Regions from separate parts of the Mesorhizobium sp. B2-3-14 genome, predicted to be linked through region 1. Evidence: predicted binding sites of a transcription regulator. Region 1 holds the regulator's gene; the other holds the start of a gene.
What was found. Region 1 encodes LexA, which represses DNA repair genes until DNA is damaged. Its sites were predicted from a motif close to TGTTCNNNNTGTGTTCNG; they were not measured.
Positions count from the first base shown of each region.

Region 2: a site for LexA is predicted at 1,830-1,847, ahead of dinB (DNA polymerase IV). Genes of this name have one in related genera too.

Region 1 covers NZ_VFVP01000002.1:773,447-779,508, forward strand. The annotation lists gene gltX (glutamate--tRNA ligase) at 1-990, opposite strand, end outside; partial or broken gene FJ950_RS08415 (ComEC/Rec2 family competence protein) at 1,094-3,546, shown strand; gene lexA (transcriptional repressor LexA) at 3,540-4,283, opposite strand; gene FJ950_RS08425 (GntR family transcriptional regulator) at 4,694-5,467, opposite strand; gene FJ950_RS08430 (ABC transporter substrate-binding protein) at 5,618-6,062, shown strand, end outside.
Region 2 covers NZ_VFVP01000007.1:234,118-240,179, forward strand. The annotation lists gene FJ950_RS19740 (alpha/beta fold hydrolase) at 1-495, shown strand, start outside; gene dinB (DNA polymerase IV) at 550-1,797, opposite strand; gene FJ950_RS19750 (helix-turn-helix domain-containing protein) at 1,956-2,372, opposite strand; gene FJ950_RS19755 (NmrA family NAD(P)-binding protein) at 2,483-3,361, shown strand; gene FJ950_RS19760 (dihydrofolate reductase family protein) at 3,399-3,986, shown strand; gene FJ950_RS19765 (SDR family oxidoreductase) at 4,110-4,991, shown strand; gene FJ950_RS19770 (alpha/beta hydrolase) at 5,097-6,035, shown strand; gene FJ950_RS19775 (dihydrofolate reductase family protein) at 6,038-6,062, shown strand, end outside.

The DNA of each region.
Region 1 (6,062 bases):
CAAGGTGGCGATGAAGATATCGAACAGCTCGGTGTCGGCCATACGTCGCATATGGGCGCCGTTGATCGCTTCCAGCTTGGCGAAGTCGAAGCGCGCCGCGCCCTTGTTGACGTCGCCAATGTCGAACCACGAGACCATGTCCTCGATCGACATGATCTCGTCGTCGCCATGGCTCCAGCCGAGCCGCGCAAGGTAATTGAGCAGCGCCTCCGGCAGATAGCCCATGGCGCGATAGGCTTCGACGCCGAGCGCGCCGTGGCGCTTCGACAGCTTGGCGCCGTCGGCGCCGTGGATCAGCGGGATATGCGACATCGACGGCACGTCCCAGCCCATGGCGTTGTAGATCACGGTCTGGCGGGCGGCGTTGGTCAGGTGATCGTCGCCACGGATGATGTGGGTGACGCCCATGTCGTGATCGTCGACGACGACGGCATGCATGTAGGTCGGGTTGCCGTCCGAACGCAGGATGATGAAGTCGTCGAGATCCTTGTTGGGGAAGCGCACGTCTCCCTGGACCCGGTCCTGCACGACCGTCTCGCCCTCGGCCGGTGCCTTGATGCGGATGGCGCCCTTGACGCCGGACGGCGCCTCCGAGGGGTCGCGGTCACGCCAATGGCCGTTATAGCGTGGCGGCAGGCCCTTGGCGCGTGCAGCCTCGCGCATTGCCTCCAGCTCGGCTGAAGTCTCGTAGCTGTAATAGGCCTTGCCCAGGCGCACCAGCTCCTCGGCCACCTCGCGATGGCGCGGCGCGCGCTCGAATTGGGAGACCGCGTCACCATCCCACGAAAGGCCAAGCCAGGTCAGGCCATCGAGAATGGCCGATGTGGCCGCATCGGTCGAACGCTCGCGATCGGTGTCCTCGATGCGCAGCAGCATCGTGCCGCCGGTATGCTTTGCATAGAGCCAGTTGAAGAGCGCCGTGCGCGCGCCGCCGATGTGCAGATAGCCGGTCGGCGAGGGGGCAAAACGGGTGATGACCTTGTCGGGCATGGAACTCTCGGAAAACGTCTGAAGCTGGGTGCGGAGCGTGCGGACTTTCGCGCGTTGCGCGTTCATGTAGCATAGGACGTCGAGGGTGCAAGGGGCAGACCCGATGACTGGACGAGGCCGGGGCTCGGATCGGGGCGAGGATGCCGCTATCGGCGTCAGCGAGCGATCCCTGTTTGCGGCGCCTGCGACGATCCCACTGCCATCTCCGCTCGTGGCTGCACCCGAAACCAGGTCGCTGCAGGCAGGTGGGCAGGCGCCGGCGCCGGCTCCTGCCGCGGGCAGGATCGTGCGCGTGCGCCGGCAAATCGGCCTGGTATCCTTGCCTCGCCTGCGCCATGGCGTGGCCCGGGCGGCGGAGCTTGAACTCGACCGGGGCATCGCGTTCCTGCTGGTGCCGGTCTGTCTGGCCGTTGGGGCGATCGCCTATTTCTCGCTGGCGTCCGAGCCCGACTTTGCAAAGCCCGTCGCGGTCGTGGTGCTGATGGCGGTCTGTGCCTTCGTCTCGCGTTCCTGGCCCAAAACCCATCTGTGTCTCATGGCAGTGCTGTTGTGCGCGCTGGGCCTGCTCGCGGCGAAGGTTGAAACATGGCGAGCCGGAACCCGGATGCTGGGTTCGGAAATCTCCACGCAACTGACCGGCCGCGTGGTCTCGCTCGAAGAGATGGAGAGCGGCCGCATCCGGCTGACCATGGACGTGATTTCGACCGCCCGGCCGAAACTGCGCTATGCGCCGGAAAGGGTCCGGCTTTCCGCACGCAAGATACCACCGGGAATGACCGCCGGCTCGCTCATCACAGGCTACTCCAAACTGTTGCCGCCGACCGGCCCGGTGCGGCCGGACAGCTACGACTTCTCTTTCGACAGCTATTTCGCCGGCATCGGCGGCAGCGGCTTCTTTCTCGGCAATCCAACGGTTGTTTCCGCCGACGACGGTGAGATGCCGCTATCGGCTCGCCTTTTTTCAGGCATCGAGAATGCCCGCGAAGCCATCGCCGACCACATCAGGGGCAGCGTCGGCGGCGCTGAAGGCGAGATCGCGGCGGCGCTGATCGTCGGCGTGCGCGCCGGCATACCCGATGAAATCAATGAAGCGATGCGGCGTACCGGCATCTATCACATCATCTCTATTTCGGGACTGCATATGGCGCTTGTGGCCGGCACCATCATGGGTCTGCTGCGTGGTGCCTTCGCGCTGTTTCCAGACTTTCCGCGCGCCGGCCGGTGAAGAAATACGCGGCCGCCGCCGCACTGTTCTCGATCGCGGCCTATCTCATCATTTCCGGTGTCGTCGTTGCGGCCGAACGCAGCTTCATCATGCTGGCGGTGATGCTGATTGCCGTGTTCTTCGATCGCGCTGCGCTGACCATGCGCAATCTGGGGATCTCGGCGATCGCCGTCATCCTGGTCTCGCCTCACGAGGTCGTCGGCCCGAGCTTTCAGATGTCGTTCGCCGCGACCGCGGCCCTGGTTGGCGCTTATGCCGGCTGGGCCGATCACCGTGCGGGAAAGACGCGGCCACCGCCGCGAAAGCGATCGCTGCCCGGGTTCCTGACGCGAAAATTCCTGCTGGCGACAGGTGGATTGGCCATGACGTCCATTATCGCCGGCAGCGCCACGGCGTTGTTTGCCATCTGGCATTTCCAGCGGGTATCGCCGCTCAGCCTGTTCGCCAATCTGGCCGTGATGCCTATCGTGTCGGTCGTGATGTTCCTGGCCGTCGCCAGCGCGCTGTTGATGCCATTCGGACTGGATTGGCCGGCTCTCTACCTCATGGGCAAGGGCCTGACAGCAATGATCGCCGTGTCGGCGTGGATATCGGAGCGCTCTCCGGTCGATGGAGTCGGGCTGATTTCGCAGCAATCCGTGCTGCTGGTCACCGTCGCGCTGGTTATCGCGACGATGGCGACGACATGGCTGCGGCTCGCGGCGCTGCCATTCGCGCTCGCCGGCCTGTTGACTGTGTCGCACACACGCGCGCCCGATGTGCTGATCTCGGAAGATGCGCGGCTGGTCGCGCTGCCGATCGGCAATGGCGAACTGGCCGTCAACCGGGAACGTCCGAACGAATTCGCAACCGACAACTGGAAGCGCGCCCTGATCTCCGAAACAATCGTCAAACCGGAAATGTTCGACACGACAGACAGGCAATTCGATGTTGCCAGTCCCACCGACCTGCCGCCGGGATCGCCCTTCTACTGCCGCGAAGGCCTGTGCCTTGCCAGGCACCCTTCCGGCGCGATCATTGCCTATGTCGAGGACCGCAAGACCACCTGGAAAGCCTGCGCTTTCGCCGACCTGATCATCGTCAATGACGCAACCGCCTATGACGCCTGCCACAATCCACTGGTTCTCGTCGTCACCAAACGGCAGCTCGCCCGCAAGGGAAGCGCTGCCGTCTTCTTCAATCCCCAGTCGGCCACGACCCGGGCCGCGATCGCATTTGCCGTCGACGGACCATACCGGCCCTGGCACGAACAGCGAAAATTCTCACGCGAGGCAAGGGGGCTGCCGCCGTACAAAAAACCCGACAAGCCCGATGACAAGCCGGTTCAGTAGCGCCTGATCAACCCGACCAGCTTGCCTTGTACCTTGACCCTGTCCGGCCCGAAAATGCGCGTTTCGTAGGCTGGATTGGCGGCCTCGAGCGCGATCGAAGCGCCTTTGCGGCGGAACCGCTTCAGTGTCGCTTCCTCTTCGTCGACCAGTGCCACGATAATTTCGCCCGGGCTTGCCGTGTCGGCATTGCGGATAATGACCGTGTCTCCATCGAAGATACCAGCCTCGATCATCGAGTCGCCCTTGACCTCCAACGCATAGTGCTCGCCGCCCATGATCATGTCCGGCGGCACCGAGATCGAATGCGTCTGATGCTGGATGGCATCGATCGGCACACCGGCGGCGATACGGCCCATGACCGGGATGGACACGGCTGAAACCGCGTCGTCGTCGTTGCCGGCCGCGGGCAGGCGCGAAGGCGCAGCGGCCGGCCTGATCTGGCGTCCGAGACTGCCTTGGCCAAGGCTGCCTTGGATGACGCTTGGCGAGAACTTCTTTGCCGCATTGAGGCCCGGCGCGATCGAGTCCGGCAGCCGCAGCACTTCCAGCGCGCGCGCCCGATTGGGTAGCCGGCGAATGAAGCCGCGCTCCTCCAGGGCCGTGATCAGGCGATGGATCCCCGACTTGGAGGCAAGATCGAGTGCTTCCTTCATCTCGTCGAAGGAAGGCGGTATCCCGCTTTCCTTGAGCCGTTCGTGGATGAACATCAGCAGTTCATGTTGCTTGCGTGTCAGCATGGCGGCCCCCAAGACATTGAACGAAAGGTTGAACCAGAATCGAAAAAACAAACCCAGAACAAACACTATCTGTTCCAGTTGTGTTCTGCAACCGTTTAAAGTTTAATGAATTTGTTAAGGGGTCTGAAGTTTTTTGCCCGCGACGGCGGGCGGCAACCAGTCCTTTCCGCCGTCGGCAGGCGCATTGAAATCGTTTTGGTTAATGGCCTGTGGCCCATCCGCCGACGAGGCTTTGGCATCAGTTAGTTGGAAGGCTTCTCCTCGGAGGGACGTATAATTCGCGGAGCCATTATTCGCGGAACGAAACGAAACCAAAATGCCAACGATTGGTAGCTTCGGGCGGCCATGGATCGGGGCGTTCGGCGCACTCCGGCCAGCGCGTTCGAATAGGCGTCGCGGAAGCGCTGAAGTTATCCCGAACCCGCCTTCAAGCTGCCGGCGCGAGCGGCGTATCTGGTAGCGCCGCTGTCTTCGCTGTGGACATAGACGTGCAGTGTGTAGCCGATATGCGCCGTCATCAGCGCCTTGGCCCGCTCGACGTCACGGTCGAGCGCCGCTTCCATGATCGCGGTATGGTGTTCGATCGCAATCGCTTCGCGTAGCGCTTCGATTGCCTCTTCATAGCCATCCTTGAGGCCGGCCGCGGCCCGCAGTGTCGGCGCCAGACCAAGGAAGCGATGATGCCGGCGCAGCTGATCCGAGATCGTCGAGCGGAACCGCAACAGCCAGTCGCATGTGGCGGCGCTCAGCAGCGCCGCATGGAAAGCCTCGTGGTTCTCGTCCCATCTGTCGACGGCCGCGTCCGAGGGATCGTCGACCGCCGTCTTGCAACGCGAGAGCCGGTAGTGGGCGGTGACCACGGCATCCTCCCACTCCCTGCCGCCTTTTTCCATCGATTCGAGGAACAGGGGTATCTCGACCACCATCCTGGCGCGTGCCAGATCCTCCAGCTCGGCCCGCGACACCGGAGCCACGGCAAAACCACGATTGCTGATCGCGGTGACCAGGCGTTCGGCCTCGAGCCGCGACAGGGCTTCGCGCAACGGTGTCCAGCCGACGCCATAGGTGCCGCGCAGCGCACTCAGTTTGAGCGGGGCGCCGGGCATGAGGCGCGTGGTCAGGATGTCGCGCCGCAACAGCTGATAGGCGGCTTCCGTTTTTGTGGAACTCGTTTCATTCAGCATGGTGATCAATCCGTCGTCTGGCGAAAAGTATATATGATAGTGCGTCACAGCAACAATTATATATAATGTTTGACACAGACCAGCGGACTCACCATGATCGCCGTAGTAGCCGCGTTTCCAAGCGGCCCTGATCAAATCTGGGAGGAAATGATGTTGAAGTCGAAATCCGCTTGGTTGTCGGGCTTGGCCCTGGCAGGCGCATTGATGGTCAGTGCCGGCAGTGCCGCGGCCGATCAGATCCGTATCGGCATTGCCAATTTCGGCGAGCATCCGCAATTGAACGCCGCCATAGCCGGCTTCAAGAAGGCGCTGACGGATAACGGCTTCGTCGAGGGCAAGGACGTCGTCTACACGGAGAGCCACACCAATTTCGATGCGTCGCTGGTGCCGCAGATGATCGCCAAGCTGCAGGCCGAGCAGCCCAAGCTGATCTACACCATCACCACGCCGGTCTCACAGATCGCCAAGAAAGCGCTCGCCGGTTCCGGCATTCCGATCGTTTTTGCCGCGGTCACCGATCCGGTGGCGGCCAAGCTGGTGCCGTCATGGGACGCCGGAGACGAAGGCATGACCGGCGCCAGCGATCTGCAGGACG
Region 2 (6,062 bases), on a different contig from region 1:
CCGGCGGCACCCGGCGAGCGTGTGCTGGTCACCATTCTCTGCGTGGACATCACCTCGCCATCTGCGTCCCCCGATGGCCAGGATTTGAGGCGGGGATATGTCGACGCGATCTGCGATCAAGTCCAACTGGCCCAGGGCAGGGAGATACGGCGCAACGCGAATGGCCTCCTCGCTGCCTTCCAGCGTCCGACGCGGGCGATCCAATGCGCCATGGCGATCCGCGACGGTTTGAAGCCATCTGGCCTCGGCGTCCGTGCCGCGGTGCATATTGGCGAGTGCGAAAAGCAAGACGGTGATTTAACCGGCACCGCCATCGACCAAGCAGTGCTGATGCTCGACCAAGCCTTGCCGGGCGAGATCGTTACGTCGCGCACAATCCGCGATCTCGTGCCGGGCTCCGGCCTTGTGTTTACAGAGCGCGGCGGGACGGAAACAGGCGCCGTGCCGGGAGGCGGGCAACTCTATGGGGTCGGTGCAGCGTCGGCCCGACAGTAGCGAAGCGCGCCATGGTGTCGGTTGGCGCGCCGTCGGGGACAGTCCCTTTTCCACTCAAAGCTCCTTTTCCGCCAGTTCCCTGAATGCGTCGGGCACCGAGCGGGCCGCTTCCAGGGCCACCGTACCGTAGCCGACCGCCTGTTTGCCGAAACGCTGGCGGATCTTGTCGATGGCGCGGTCGGCGCCGAAGCGCGCGAGGCCTTTTTGGCTGCCCGGGCGGCGCTTCTCGTCGGCGAGGCCGAGCGGCAGGTCGAGCTGCAGTTCGGCGCTCTCCTCCAGGTGCGAGACCGAGATCGCCAGCAGCGAGATCGTTTTCTCCCGGGGATGCTCGGCGAGCACGCCGCGCACCAAATCCCCTGCGATCTCGGCCAGCATGGCGGTCGCCGAGATCGGCTGTTCCAGCGTGATCGAGCGCGTGACGGCGCTGAGATCGGCAAAGCGCACGCGCACGGTTACCGTGCGGCCGGGGCGGTTCTTGGCGCGCAGCCGGCTGGCGACGCGATCGGCCAGATGCAGCAGTGTCGGCACGATCACTCGCGCCACGGCCGGCTTTTGCCCGAGCGCCGATTGCGCGCCGGCCGAGTGCGCCCGGCGCTTCGTCTGCAGCTTGCGCGGATCGCGGTTCCACGACAGCGCCGCGAGCTTTTCGCCGGCCGCGGGGCCTAGCAGCCGGGTCAGGGCGCCGCTGTGGGTCCGGGCCAGCTCGCCGATGGTCTCGACGCCGATCTCGGCCAAGCGCGCCCTGGTTGCCGGGCCGACGCCCCACATCAGCGAGACCGGCAAATCGTGCAGAAAGGCAAGCTCGGTGCCGGGCTCGACCACCACCAGCCCGTCTGGCTTGGCGACTTGCGAGGCGATCTTGGCCAGATGCTTGGTGCGAGCCACGCCGATCGAGATCGGCAGGCCGAGTTCGGCCCGCACACGGCCGCGGATCACCGTCGCGATTTCCCGCGGGGAGCCGAACAGATGCGTGCAGCCGGCGACATCAGCGAAGGCCTCGTCGATGGAGATGCGTTCGACCACCGGCGTGAAATCGTCGAGCACCTTGATCGCCGCGTCGCCCAGCCGCTGGTAGTGGCTGAAATTGCCGCCGACGAAGATCAATTGCGGGCAAAGCTCGCGCGCTTTGCGTCCAGGCATGCCGCCGCGCACGCCAAAGGCGCGCGCTTCGTAAGAGGCGGCGAGCACCACGCCGCCGCCAACCGCGATCGGCTTGCCGCGCAGCGACGGGTCGAGCAGTTGCTCGACCGAGGCATAGAAGGCGTCGAGATCGGCATGCAGGATGGTGGCCGTCGTTTCCATCCTGTTCCGCTCATCCGCGATTGCTGATAGACAGAAACATATAGTGAACAAACAGAGATCGTTGTCAATTGGGTCTTTGCTGCATCGTGTCCTTTGGGCGTAACCGAGGCGCGTAAAGTGCCTCCTTTTCCACAGGGCGGAGGAGGCAGCGCCACTTCCTAGACAACATGCTCCGCCCGCAGTGCCGCCTTCATCCGTTCCAGCGCCGGCTCGCCGCCGGCCGCCAGTTCGTCGGCGATGCGGGCGAGTTTGTCGTCGGATTTGCGGTGCTTGCTGCCCCAGGCGCCGAGCGTGGCCAGCACCGGCAGGAGATCGATGCCGGCTTCGGTCAGCCGGTAGATCGCCTTCAGCCCATGGCTAGGGTCGTCGCTGCGGGTGAGGATGCCTTCGTCCTGCAGCGTCTGCAGCCGCTCGGCCAATGTGCGCGAGGAGATGCCTTCATCGGATTGCAGGAACTCGCGAAAATGCTTTTTGCCGGCGAAGACCAGGTCGCGGATGATGAGCAGCGTCCAGCGGTCGCCGAGCAGTTCCAGCGACAGGCTGATCGGGCAGCCGGATCTTTCACGCGTCGACATCTCTACGGTTCCATTTTTAAATCACTTTACTATTGACATCGTTCTTTCCGTCAGTCAAATGCTTTCAAAAGTAAATCGTTGGATCGCAACTTGGCCAGCAGGAGGACGTCATGAGTCAGGCCGTCGGGAAAATCAGCTCACCAAGAACCGTCGTGGTCATCGGGGCCACCAACGAGGTTGGCAAGGCGGTCGCCCAGGTCCTGACCGGGCAGGGGCATATTGTGCGCGGCGTGGCGCGCAGCCTGGGTGTCGCGCTTGACGATAGCGACGCGCTCGCCTCCGCCTTTTCCGGTGCCGACAGCGCCTATGTAATGATTCCGTTCGACGTCACGGCGCCCGATCTTCATCGCTTCGAAGATGAAGTCGGCGCGCGGCTGGCGGCGGCGATCGCGAAGTCAGGCGTGCGCCGCGTCGTGCTGCTCAGCGGCCTCAACGCCCATCTCAGGATGGGAACTTCGCTCGGCGCCGCCTTGATGGAGGAACGGCTGGCGGCGCTCGGCCTCGACGAACTGGTGTTTTTGCGCGCCTCGTTCTTCATGGAGAACTTCGCCAAGGGCATGGGCTTTGTCCGGCAGGCCGCTTCCGGCATCTTCATGACGCCGTTCCGTGGCGATCTGCCGATGCCTTTGATTGCCGCCAGCGATGTCGGCCAGCGCGCCGCCGCCCTGCTGGACGCCACGCGCTTTCCAAGCGAGCGGGTTATCGAATTGCATGGCGGAGGCTATTATACCTTCGAGCAGGCCACCGCGATCCTGGGCAGCGCGATGGGGAGGCAGGTCACTTACAAGGCGGCTCCATTCACTGAGGCGCGCGCCGGGATGATCGCCAACGGCCTGTCACCGAGCTTTGCCGATGCGCTCGGCGAAACGGCGGCGAGTTTCAACAAGGGTGAACGCTGGGCGCTTGAGGCACCGTCAATCCGCAACGCCACGCCGACCACTTTCGAGAGCTGGGCACAAGCCTTTGCCCGTGCGCAAAGCGCGGCGTGATCCTTCCTGCCTGGAATCCGGAAACGAGGAGAACCCCATGAAAAAGCTGATCCTTCAGATGCAGATGTCGGTCGACGGTTTCGTCGGCGGCGATGCCGACCATCCCTGGCAACTCTGGGGATGGGGCGACGACATCGGCTGGGACGAGGAGCTGAAGCGTGATTTCAACGCGGTGTTTGCCGGCATCGACACCATCCTGCTCAGCCGCAAGATGGCTGAGGAAGGTTACCTCACCCATTGGGGCAACGCGGCGCGGAAATATCCGGCCGATCCGTTCTATGCCTTCGCCCAGCGTATCGTCGAAGCGCGCAAGGTGGTGCCGAGCGACAGGCTCGAGACCTCGCGATGGGAGCGCACGACGGTGGTGAGCGGCGACCTGCCGCGCGAGGTCAACGCATTGAAGGCGGGTGAGGGCGGCGACATGGCCGTCTTTGGCGGGGCGGGCTTTGCGTCGGCGCTGATCGCGGCCGGGTTGGTCGACGAGTTCCAGCTGTTCGTCAATCCGGCCGTGCTGGGCGCCGGCCGCCGGATCTTCGATGAGGGCGGGTTCCGAAACCTGCTTCTGCTTGGTTCGAAGGCTTATGCCTGCGGCATGGTGGTCAGCCGCTACGCGCCGGCGGGCTGATCGCCGGCGCGCAGGCCGCACGCCGGTAAAAAGACGTTTGGCCGGAATCCTTTGCCCACTTCTCTTCGTCTTCAAGGTGGGTCGCCGGAAGGGCGGCCACATCAATGCTGAATGGAGAGACAGATGATCCTGGTGACAGGCGCCACCGGCCTGAACGGCAAGGCAGTCGTGCGCGAGTTCGCGCGGCAGAAGCATCAAGTGAGGGCGCTGGTTCGCGATCTCAACCGGGCATCCGCGGCAGGGCTCGGCGGACTTGCCGGCGTCGAGCTGGTCGAGGGCGACATGCGCCGGGCGGAGACGCTTGGCGCGGCTCTCGATAGTGTCGATCGCGTGCTGATGATTTCGACCGCCGCGCAAGACATGGTCGAGACGCAGTGCCGTTTTATCGACGCCTGCAAGCAGGCCGGCGTCGCGCATGTGGTGAAGTTTTCCGGTGCCGAATCCAACATCGGCTATGACGCGACGAAGTTCCGCTTCACGCGCATGCATGAGCAGGTCGAGCGCTATCTCGAAGGAGCCGGCATGGCGTGGACGCATCTGCGCCCCAGCCAGTTCATGCAGGTCTATCTGCGCGACGCGCCGACCATCGCCGCCGAGGGCGCCTTCTATCTGGCGCTTGGCGGCACCGAACTGTCGCCGGTCGATGTCGAGGATATCGCCAAGGTCGCCGTCCGGCTGCTGCGCGATGGCGGCCATGAAGGCGAGAGCCTCGACATGACCGGACCCGAGGCGCTGGCGATGAGCGACATCGCGGCGCGGATTTCGCAGGCGATCGGCAAGCCGGTCCGCTACGTCGACATCAGCCCGCAGGACCGCCGGCGCAACCTGCTGGCCGCCGGCGTCCCCGCCGACTTCGCCGATGCGCTGGACGAGCAGTTGACCGAGCGCCTGCGGCGGCCGAAATCGCGGGTGCATCTTGCCACCCACGATATGTTCGGCGTGCGCGCAACGCCGTTCGTCGAATTCGCCCAACGCCACGCGGCGATGTTGCGGGGCGAGGCGTAGGCCGCCGAAAAAAACGCAGGTCGGCACGTATCCTTTTTGCCTGCCCGTCCGTCTCTTGCCTGAAGGTCGCGCCGGACCGCGATCGGCAACCACGGAGAAACGGTCATGGCGAGCATGCAAAGTCAGGCAAACAGGAACCACTACGCCGCGCTCGCGGCCAATGCGGGCAAGTTGACCAGCCCTCAGGCGGTCATCGACTACAACGACGTCAATTGGACGGCACTGACCGGCGAACCGGGCGGCGTCGATTATATCGAGGTCGATGCCGGCGGCGTGCCGGCGATGTGGGTGGTGCCGAAGGGCGCCGACGAGCAGCGGGTGCTGTTTTACGCGCATGGCGGCGGCTTCGTCGGCGGCTCCATCTATACGCACCGCAAGCTGGTCGGTCATCTCGCCAAGGCCATCGGCTGCCGAGCGCTGCTCTACGACTATCCGCTGGCGCACCAAGCCAAGCATCCGGCCCAGCTCGAGGCCGCGTCATCGGCCTGGGACTGGCTCGTCGATCAAGGCCTCGACCCCAAGCGGATCGTGATCGCCGGCGACTCCTGCGGCGCGGTGCCGACCTATGGCGTCCTGCAGCGGCTGCGCGCGCAAAGGCGGCCGCTGCCGGTCGCCACGCTGATCATCTCCGGCTGGTTCGACATGGCGTTGACCGGCGCCAGCTACGAGACCAACCGCGACAAGGACCCGGCCTTCGCCAGGGAAGCCGTCGACTGGCTGGCGGCCAATTTCATCGGCGATGCCGATCGGCGCGATCCCGAAGTCAGTCCGCTCTACGCCGACCTCTCCGGCTTTCCGCCCGTCTTCCTGCAGGCCGGCGCCGACGAGACGCTGGTCGACGAAAGCCGCATGTTCGCCGAGCGGGCGAGGCAGGCGGGCGTCGAGACGCGGCTCGACGTCTTTGACGGCATGCTCCACTCGTTCCAGATGATGGCAGGGCGGGCGCCGGAGGCCGATGACGCCATTGCCCGCTTCGCCGCCTGGGTGCGGCCGAGACTGGGGCTGCCGGCTCCCGGTGAGAAGACCAGCGAAAAGGCGGCGTGAGCATGCGGCGGCTGATCGTGTCGAGTT